DNA from 3 places in the Oceanobacillus sp. FSL K6-2867 genome. Region 3 is predicted to be linked to each of the others. Evidence: riboswitches for the same ligand, from Rfam matches in the RefSeq annotation. Region 3 holds a riboswitch; each other region holds the start of a gene.

Region 1 (3,285 bases), 360 kb from region 3:
ATGTTAATCGTAGCCTTTTATCATACTTTTCATGTACTTTGTTCACATAATTATTAGAAAACCATTTCGGACGCTTTACGTTCAATAGCTTTCTCATGATTGAATTAAATATAAAAATAATTAGTGAAAATACACCGATTAGTATGACTATATCCAGCAGCAGCCCACTGTTATCTTCATAGTAGTACATTAAACATTCTCCTCTTTCCATACTATAAATCGTACACCCGCCAAGATTCCATCAGCTAAAAAAAGCTGTACGACTCAAATAGAGCTGTACAGCAATATATATTATTTCGTCAATGCAAGCAACTCATCAACTTTATCCGTTTTTTCCCATGAAAATGCAACATCCGTTCTGCCAAAATGGCCATATGCAGCAGTATCTTTAAATACCGGTTGACGGAGGTCAAGCATCCGAATAATTCCAGCTGGGCGAAGATCGAATAATTTACGAATCGCAGCTACAAGTGTTTCTTCGCTCACTTTCCCTGTACCAAATGTATTTATTGCAATGGATACAGGCTCCGCCACACCAATCGCGTATGCCAATTGAACTTCACATGACTTGGCAAGTCCTGCAGCAACGATGTTTTTTGCAACATAGCGTGCGGCATATGCAGCAGAACGGTCTACTTTTGTAGCATCCTTCCCACTAAATGCTCCACCGCCATGACGTGCATATCCACCATAAGTGTCAACAATAATCTTGCGTCCAGTAAGTCCCACATCCCCTTGTGGCCCACCAATAACAAAGCGACCAGTTGGATTAATGAAATACTTTGTTTTTTCATCCAAGAGATCAGCAGGAACTACGGCACGAACAACATGCTCGATCATATCCTTTTCAATTTGATCCCTTGTAATATCTTGGTGATGCTGCGTTGAAATAACAATCGTATCGATTCGAACAGGCTGATCATTTTCATCGTATTCTACGGTAACCTGTGTTTTACCATCCGGTCGCAGGTAGTCTACAATGTTTTCTTTTCTTACATCAGCAAGGCGTTTCGATAACTTGTGGGCTAGTGAAATTGGCAATGGCATAAGCTCTTTGGTTTCATCACAAGCAAAACCAAACATTAAACCTTGATCTCCCGCGCCAATTGCATCAATTTCATCCTCGCTCATTTTCCCTTCGCGGGCTTCTAGTGCAGTGTCAACTCCACCAGCAATATCTGCGGATTGTTCATCAATCGCCGTCATAACTGCGCATGTTTCCGAGTCAAAACCATATTTGGCTCGAGTATAGCCAATTCCTTTAATCGTTTCTCTCACAATTGCAGGAATATCTACATATGTGCTTGTGGAAATTTCACCTGCCACTAACACTAACCCAGTTGTAACTGTTGTTTCACACGCAACGCGTGCATTCGGATCCTTTTTTAATATTTCATCAAGGATTGCATCTGATATTTGGTCTGACATTTTGTCTGGATGACCTTCTGTTACTGATTCTGAAGTAAATAAACGTCGATTTACAGCCATTAGGCTAAACTCTCCTTTATTGTATGTTACGGAACTCTAATTTAAATGTTCTACATATATTATTCAAAGTACCTTCAAAAGGTAAAACTTTTCCCGCTGACCAGGTGAATCGAATTTCAATGAATATTATTTTATATAAAACTTCTCTATTAGAAAACTTGGTATTCGTAAAAGGAATTCTTACGAAAACGTATTTTGCTATCTTAGAAAACCTTATACTTTGGAGTCCAAGTCTTTAGGCAAATGCCTAAGTTGCACTAATGCAAATTATGAGTCTTATACTTTTCCTATTTGCGAAAAACAAAAAAGCCTTTCCTTCAAAGACATGAGGAAAGGGTATACTGGCCTTTCGCTCTTATTGTTCAAGGAATTGTTCCTTGCATCAGGTTAGCACCATTTCACATCACGTGATGGTTGCTGGGCTTCATCGGGTCTGTCCCTCCACCAACTCTGAATAAGAGAGTATCCGTTCAATCTTAAGACTAACGAAAGTAGCTGGTGGTGTCAACTATTTTGGAATGATGGGTCAACATATATTTTTATAAATTATCTTTAAATAGTATGGACTAATAATTTAAATGTGTTATACTAATAAACAACTTAAGAAAATAAATGTTGTCATAAACAGATGATATTCTTAAAAAGGCAGGAGATAATGATATGAAAACAGTGGAAAGATCACTAATTAAAGAGTTAAACGAGCACAATAATATGCATATTAATTTGTCGGTAGCACAATTAGTTGAAAAGATTTTAAGTCACGAAGAAGGAAGCCTTACCTCAACTGGGGCAATTCGAGCGACTACCGGTAAATATACTGGTCGTTCACCGGAAGATAAATTTATTGTAAAAGATGAAATTTGTGCAGATTTTGTTGACTGGGGAAAGGTAAACCGCCCAATTGAAGAAAAAGCATTTGATAATCTCTACAGAAAAGTAATTGATTATTTAAAAGAAAAAGATGAGCTTTATCAGTTTAAAGGGTTTGCTGGGGCGGATAAAAATTACCGTTTGCCAATTCAAGTCATTAATGAATACGCATGGCATAACCTTTTTTCACGTCAGCTATTTATCACCCCTTCAGATGAAGAGTTAAACAATCACCAAGCAGAGTTTACAGTTATTTCTGCTCCAAATTTTAAAGCAGACCCAGCTGTAGATGGAACCAATTCGGAAACGTTTATCTTAATTTCCTTTAAAAAGCGTGTCGTTTTAATTGGAGGTACAGAATATGCTGGTGAAATAAAAAAATCTATTTTCTCTGTAATGAATTACTTGCTGCCAAAGCAGGATATCTTATCCATGCATTGCTCGGCAAACGTTGGTCCTGAAGGAGATGTAGCACTTTTCTTTGGTCTTTCCGGCACAGGAAAAACAACATTATCTGCTGACCCATACCGCCGTCTAATTGGAGATGATGAGCATGGCTGGAGTCCAAATGGCGTGTTCAATATTGAAGGTGGCTGCTACGCAAAATGTATTAACCTTTCAGAGGAAAAAGAGCCGCAAATCTTTAACGCTATACGTTATGGATCAGTACTTGAGAATGTTGTCTTAGACGAAAATTCAAGAATTCCCGACTACGATGATACAACATTAACGGAGAATACGCGTGCTGCATATCCACTGGAAAATATTGATAATATTGTTTCACCAAGTGTTGCTGGTCATCCAAACACAATCATCTTTTTAACAGCAGATGCTTCTGGGACACTCCCGCCCATCAGTAAATTAACAAAAGAGCAGGCAATGTATCATTTTCTAAGCGGCTATACGAGTAAACTTGCTGGTACGGAG
Region 2 (3,285 bases), 1.5 Mb from region 3:
TTCCTGCATCTCGCAATGGCTGCATTGCGCTGTTCGGTTTAAGATTTTCTAACCCTTGCAGAACTTCATTCTGTGTCCATTCATTTAAAAGCAGACGATGCACAATGGCTTTCGGCTTCGTACCACCACGATAGATAATACTATCTCCAATCAATTGCCCTTCTCGATCATAATCACATGCTGAAATAATTGCCTCCACATCGTTTCTTCTCATTAGAGAGTGGATTATCTTTAACTGCTTTGCAGCTCCGCCATCTGTTCGTGCTCGATTTCGCGGATTGCTTTTCACTTTATATTTAAATTCAGAAGGGATAAAAGGAAAATTATCCATTTTCCAGCTTCGCATTTTACCATCATAGTCCTTCGCATCGTATAACTCTACAAGATGACCAAACGCCCAAGTGATCAAATAGTTATCTCCCTCAAAATAGCCATCTTTTTTTGTTTTAATTTTCAATGCGTCTGCAATATTTTTTGCGACGGATGGTTTTTCTGCAAGTATTAATCGGACTCCCATTTCGAATTCATCCCCTTTCCTTTTATGCCAAAGCCGTTCGTTTTTCTCTATTAACTCCTCTACTAGAAACATTCGTTCGATATCTCATTATGCCATAGATTGCCCTTTTTTTCTAATTGATTCCTATCCCGTATATGGCTTAGATTGGTTGGATGACCACTTTCTATTACGTTTTTATTTTAATTCAACCAATTTTAATTTTCTCTCTTATATGATATAAATGCTCTCAGCATTATTATGGTTAAAAAATACTTCTTTTCTATCTCCATCAAAATCATTTGCATAGACTGGGTCGGATTTTTTGCATACTTACATATTTTCAAAGCCAATTAGAATAACTTCCAATCCATAAATAAACTGCTGATCATAATCCGCATCTACAGTTAAAACCATCTGCAAATGGCAGCTCGATTGGCATGTCCTGATGTACTTCCTTTTTTAGGTTAACGAGTATTAATAATCCACCACCTGTATTTTATATAATACTTATAAATTACTCATGAATGGTTAAACTAGCTTCATTGGTGATATTAAATCACCGTGAATATTTACAGGAGGTGCGATGATGTCTGAGCAAAATAAAAATCGCAACAAGGATAAAGGAAAACAAAACAATCGCAATAAACATAATAAACAAGGTAATGATACGGAATTCGCTAGTGAAAACAGTGAATTTCTCAACTTAGACAATAAGAAAAACAAACGAAAAAGGTAGCAACAATACTAAAAGCTAAGTCATTGACTTCATCTTGACTTAGCTTTTTTGCTGTACAAAGATAAAAAGTGAAATCCCCCTTGCTTTTTTTATTTTTCTAATGTAAGGTATTACTAATATAATTTTGAAAAATTACATAAATCTATTTATATTCTTATCCAGAGAGACGGAGGGACTGGCCCTTTGATGTCTCAGCAACCAGCCGATAACGGTCCGGTGCTAATTCCAGTAAGCAACTATTCAAGTTGTTTAGAAGATAAGAAGAATGCTGTGCTATTAAGAGCAATCTTCTTATCGGAGGGTTGCTCTTTTTTAATTTTCTATTGGAGGCTAAAACATGACAAATAGCAGGTTACAAACGAAATTCGTACAGCTAGGGAATAAGAGTGATGAAAAAACAGGGGCAATTAATCCGCCCATTTATTTATCTACGGCCTATCAGCACAAAGGGCTTGGACAATCAACAGGATATGATTATACAAGAACGAAAAATCCTACTCGAACTATTTTAGAGGAAGGTATTGCTGACTTAGAATCTGGTGATGCAGGGTTTGCCTGTAGCTCGGGAATGGCAGCTATTCAATTAGTCCTATCTCTGTTCCGTACAGGTGATCATATCATTGCACCAGAAGACTTATACGGTGGAACCTATCGGATTTTCGAACAATATGCGGACACCTACCAGATTGAGACTACCTATGATACGTTTGAAACAATTGAAAAAACAGAGCAGTTAATCAATAAGCGTACGAAGGCTCTTTTTATTGAAACACCTACCAATCCTTTAATGCAGGAAATTGATATTCCTAGCTATGCAAAATTGGCACAGAAGCACAACCTTCTACTCATCGTTGACAATACCTTTTTAACACCATACTTACAACAGCCACTACAGCTAGGGGCGGACATTGTTGTCCACAGTGCGACCAAGTATATTGGCGGACATAATGATGTGTTAGCTGGATTAGTCGTTGCAAAAGGTGCTGAGACCTGTGAAAAGTTATCCCAAAATCATAATGCTACTGGTGCAGTCCTCTCCCCTGTTGATTCCTGGCTACTTATTAGAGGATTAAAAACATTAGCGCTCCGTGTAGAAAGACATGAGGGAAATGCACAAAGCATAGCAAGATTTTTAAAAGAACATCCAGCAGTTACGGATGTGTTCTATCCGAATAAGGGTGGCATGCTTTCCTTCTCTCTTAAAGAGGAACAGTGGGTGAATCCATTTCTATCAGCTCTAAATTTAATTGTTTTTGCCGAGAGTCTTGGTGGTGTAGAGAGCTTTATTACATATCCAACAACACAAACTCATGCGGACATACCAGAGTCGGAAAGAATTCGTCGGGGAATAAGCAATCATTTGCTCCGTTTCTCTGTAGGTCTGGAGCATATCGAGGATTTAAAAGCAGATTTACAGCAAGCTTTATCCAAATTCAACGAGGAGGGTGAAAAATGAATCAAGTGAAGCGGCATGTGGAAACGAAATTCATTCATGGATCACAGCGAGTTGCAGCAGGCTCTGGTGCAGTAAATACGCCGATTTACCTTTCATCTACTTTTCACCAAAACAGCTTTGATTCATTTGGTCCATTTGATTACAGCCGGTCAGGAAATCCGACACGTCAAGCATTGGAGGATAAAATTGCAGAACTTGAAAATGGGACACGTGGATTTGCATTTGCCTCTGGTATGGCAGCCATTTCTTCTGCGCTTTTATTGCTCTCTGCTGGTGATCATGTTTTAGTAACAGGGGACGTGTACGGCGGGACCTATCGTTTTGTATCAGAGGTTTTGAAACGATATCAAATTAATCATACCTTCGTCGATATGACTGATTTGGATGAAACAGCACGTGCTATTCAATCGAATACCAAAGCGATTTATATTGAAACGCCTTCCAATCCATGTATGAATATTACTGACCTTGCTGGGCTTGTAAAAATCGCGAAGGCAAACAATTGTCTTACGTTTGTTGATAATACATTTATGACACCCCTGTACCAAAACCCATTAGAGCACGGAGCTGATATCGTACTTCATAGTGCAACTAAAT
Region 3 (3,285 bases):
TTTAATTTTTTAGATGTGAAAGAAAAATTATCCCCAAATTTCTTTTGAAATGTCTACGATAAATTTCAGTTTTTTCCATTGTTCTTCTTCTGTTAGCTTGTTACCATGGTGGGTTGATGCGAATCCACACTGCGGACTTAAAGCTAATTGCTCCAACGGTACATAGTTACCAGCTTCTTGAATGCGTGCTTTCAATGCCTCTTTATCTTCAAGTTCACCAAATTTAGATGTTACAGCGCCAATGACTACTTGTGCACCGCCCTCTGGGATATACTTCAATGGCTCAAAGGTTCCAGAACGGTCATCATCATATTCCAAGAAAAATCCATCTACTTTTTCTTTTGCGAATAATGTTGGTGCAATTTTTGCGTAGCTTCCTTCAAACGCCCAGGTAGATTGATAGTTTCCGCGACATAAATGAGTCGTTACAACTAAATCTTCTGGTTTATCTTCTAGTACACCATTCGCAACTCGGAGCGCTAAATCGATTAAATATTCTCTTGTTAATTTACTATCATTAAATGGAATCGTATCAGAGCTCAATCCTGCAATATAAACATCATCTAATTGCAGGTAGCGGCAGCCTGCATCGTAAAATGCTTTTATCGCATCACGGTAAGCGACGATAATATCATTTGCATATACCTCGATGTCTGGATAGACATCTGTATTCCGAATTCCAGCATTGAACAACTGATTTGGACTTGGAATTGTTTGTTTTGCGACAGCTCTGTCACCAACAATTTCTTTAAATTCAATAAAGTCTTTAATGAATGGATGTTCTGGGTCAAATGCTATTTTTCCAACATTGCGCACGTCGTATTTTTCCGTTTCTACGTCTACAAATTTAAATCCATGGTCTGGTACATAGCCTTCAATTCCAATAAAGTGCTCTAAGAAATCTGTATGCCAAAATCTTCTGCGAAACTCCCCATCGGTTACAGCCTGAAGGCCAACTTCAATTTGTTTATCAACTATTCGCTTAATTTCCTCTGTCTCAATCGCACGAAGCTCACTTGTGGAAATAGCTTCTTCTTTAAAATCCTTTCTCGCTTTATGTATCCTTTCAGGTCGTAATAGGCTTCCTACGTGGTCTGCTTTAAATGGTGCTTTAATTAATGTTTTCGTCATGAAAATCCCTCCATATTTTTATTAAGGTAATATTGCAAAAGATCTTACTGGAAATCCAGTTGCTTTTTCTGGTTTGGCAACGATATTAAAGATATAAGCTCCTTTTGTTGGTACTTTATCTAAATTGGTTAGTAGCTCTATCTGATATGTATCTTGTTCCAGCACATAATACTCGCCAATGAGTGAGCCATTTTTTCGGACATCGATGGAGGAATCTGTATCAAATGTTTCATGACCGACAGCATTTATGTTTCTTTCTTCAAATAAAAATCGCAGTGCGTCGATTCCCCATCCAGGCAAGTGACTATTGCCTGCTTCGTCCTTATTTTCAAAAGCAGTCTTATCTGACCAACGTTTACTCCAGTCGGTTCGTAATGCTACGAATGTATCTGCTTCAATCTCTCCATTGGTTGCTTCAAATGCTAGAATATCTTCTTTAGATAAGGTGAAGTCATTATTTTCTAAAGCTTCCTTTGACTTATCGATTACTACAAGTGGTAAAACAAGCTCCTTTAATTCAAGCTCTTCAAGGTAACGTTGATCCTGTACAAAATGAATCGGTGCATCAATGTGTGTGCCGTATTGTCCAGGAAAGTTAAATCGTTGTGCGAAAAAGCCATCATCATGTGTGAAAAGCGTCTTGAATTCCGCATCATCAAATGCTGAAAAATGTGGTGAATCTGGACCAAACGCATGCGTGAGATCTACCCATTTCTTTTCTTTCAGTAATGCAATTGCCTGTTGCAATTCTGTTCCTGCTTGAACCGTTGACAATTGAATCCCCCCAATAGTTTTTTTAACATCTTAAGAGAAATGAAAAAACCTCTTCTTAAAAATAAGAAGAGGTTTAGGTACCGTATCGTCTAATATCTCTTCTTATCTTCAAGCAATCATTGCTTCTGGAATTGGCACAGTACTTAAAAAGTCTGTTGCCGAGGTATCATAGGGCCAGTCCCTCCACCTCTCTGGATAAGAAAGTTTTTGTATGAAATTAATAATTAGAATACTCCATACGATTCTGAATGTCAACCATTAAAGTTAAGAAAATTACATGTAGCGTGAAAATCCACTGCAAAAGTTAGAGATTCTTGCAATCTAACTGATGAACGCTAAAATTAATAGTATAGAAAGAGCTTTGTATAATGGGGATGATAATTTGTTAGTAGATGTTTGTGAGGGTATAGAAAAGCTAGTCGTTCGTTTTCCTGGAGGAATGCAAGAGGTAAATAGCTATCTTGTAAAAGGGGAGAATGGCTATACCGTTATTGATACAGGGATTTATGCAGAAGAAGCAATTGCGACTTGGGAATCGCTATTCGATACTGGTGTCGAAGTGGAAAAGGTTGTTTTAACACATACACATCAGGATCATATTGGTCTTGCGAGATGGTTTCAGGATCAAAAGGGTGTTCCCGTTTTTATATCGAAACTTGGATATAAGGAAATGTTGAAACATCGTGATAAAGCTAGAATTAAAGAAAATCTGGCTGATTTGCTTCATATGCATGGGGGCCCGGATTTGCCTGGCAAAATTGGGAATGATTCCTTTATCTATGAATTTGAACCAGATGGATTCTTTGAAGAAACAGATACCATGCTGTTAGGGAATCAGTTGTTTGAGGCTGTTTGGACACCAGGTCATGCTCCAGATCATTATTGCTTTTATCAAAAAGACAGGAAGCTAATGCTAATTGGTGACCATATTTTAAATAACATTTCTCCTGTAATCGGTTTGTGGACAGGCGAGGAATTCGATCCATTAAACGATTATTTTGCATCAGTTGAGCGGATGCAGCATTATCCGACAGAGTTAGTCTTACCGGGGCATGGTGAGAATATCTATCGCTTGGGTGAACGTGTAAAAACTTTAATGCAAAGGCACGAGCGTCGGTTAAACGAGGTAGAAAGCATTGTTAAAGCTGAGTTTTTGACAGCAGCTGGAGTGTGTGAAAAAATTTATGGTGAATTAAATTTTGCCCGCTTTGTTAGTCCTTTTATGGCAACTTTAACAAGATTAATATACTTAGAGGCAATGGATAAGGTTCATCGGTTTTATCATAATGGGAAGGCTTATTTTCGGTATATACAATAGATTCAGGATAAGGAGGCCAGCATGTGAATCGTGTTAACAATCCAACTATAAAGCAGGAGAAA

Evidence for each region. Region 3 has a riboswitch for S-adenosylmethionine ahead of NSQ77_RS04000 (cyclase family protein). Riboswitches for the same ligand answer to the same signal wherever they lie in the genome.
Region 1: linked by a shared signal. The riboswitch ahead of metK (methionine adenosyltransferase) and the one ahead of NSQ77_RS04000 (cyclase family protein) in region 3 are both predicted to bind S-adenosylmethionine.
Region 2: linked by a shared signal. The riboswitch ahead of NSQ77_RS18260 (methionine biosynthesis PLP-dependent protein) and the one ahead of NSQ77_RS04000 (cyclase family protein) in region 3 are both predicted to bind S-adenosylmethionine.

The regions. Positions count from the first base shown of each region.
Region 1 covers NZ_CP150144.1:488,731-492,015, forward strand. The annotation lists gene NSQ77_RS02225 (DUF4181 domain-containing protein) at 1-190, opposite strand, end outside; gene metK (methionine adenosyltransferase) at 292-1,488, opposite strand; SAM riboswitch class I at 1,841-1,949, opposite strand; gene pckA (phosphoenolpyruvate carboxykinase (ATP)) at 2,149-3,285, shown strand, end outside.
Region 2 covers NZ_CP150144.1:3,787,525-3,790,809, reverse strand. The annotation lists gene NSQ77_RS18270 (DNA topoisomerase) at 1-517, opposite strand, end outside; gene NSQ77_RS18265 (hypothetical protein) at 1,083-1,232, shown strand; SAM riboswitch class I at 1,384-1,495, shown strand; gene NSQ77_RS18260 (methionine biosynthesis PLP-dependent protein) at 1,570-2,688, shown strand; gene metC (cystathionine beta-lyase) at 2,685-3,285, shown strand, end outside.
Region 3 covers NZ_CP150144.1:852,297-855,581, reverse strand. The annotation lists gene NSQ77_RS04005 (5-methyltetrahydropteroyltriglutamate--homocysteine S-methyltransferase) at 28-1,131, opposite strand; gene NSQ77_RS04000 (cyclase family protein) at 1,153-1,905, opposite strand; SAM riboswitch class I at 2,005-2,107, opposite strand; gene NSQ77_RS03995 (MBL fold metallo-hydrolase) at 2,288-3,223, shown strand; gene NSQ77_RS03990 (CBS domain-containing protein) at 3,247-3,285, shown strand, end outside.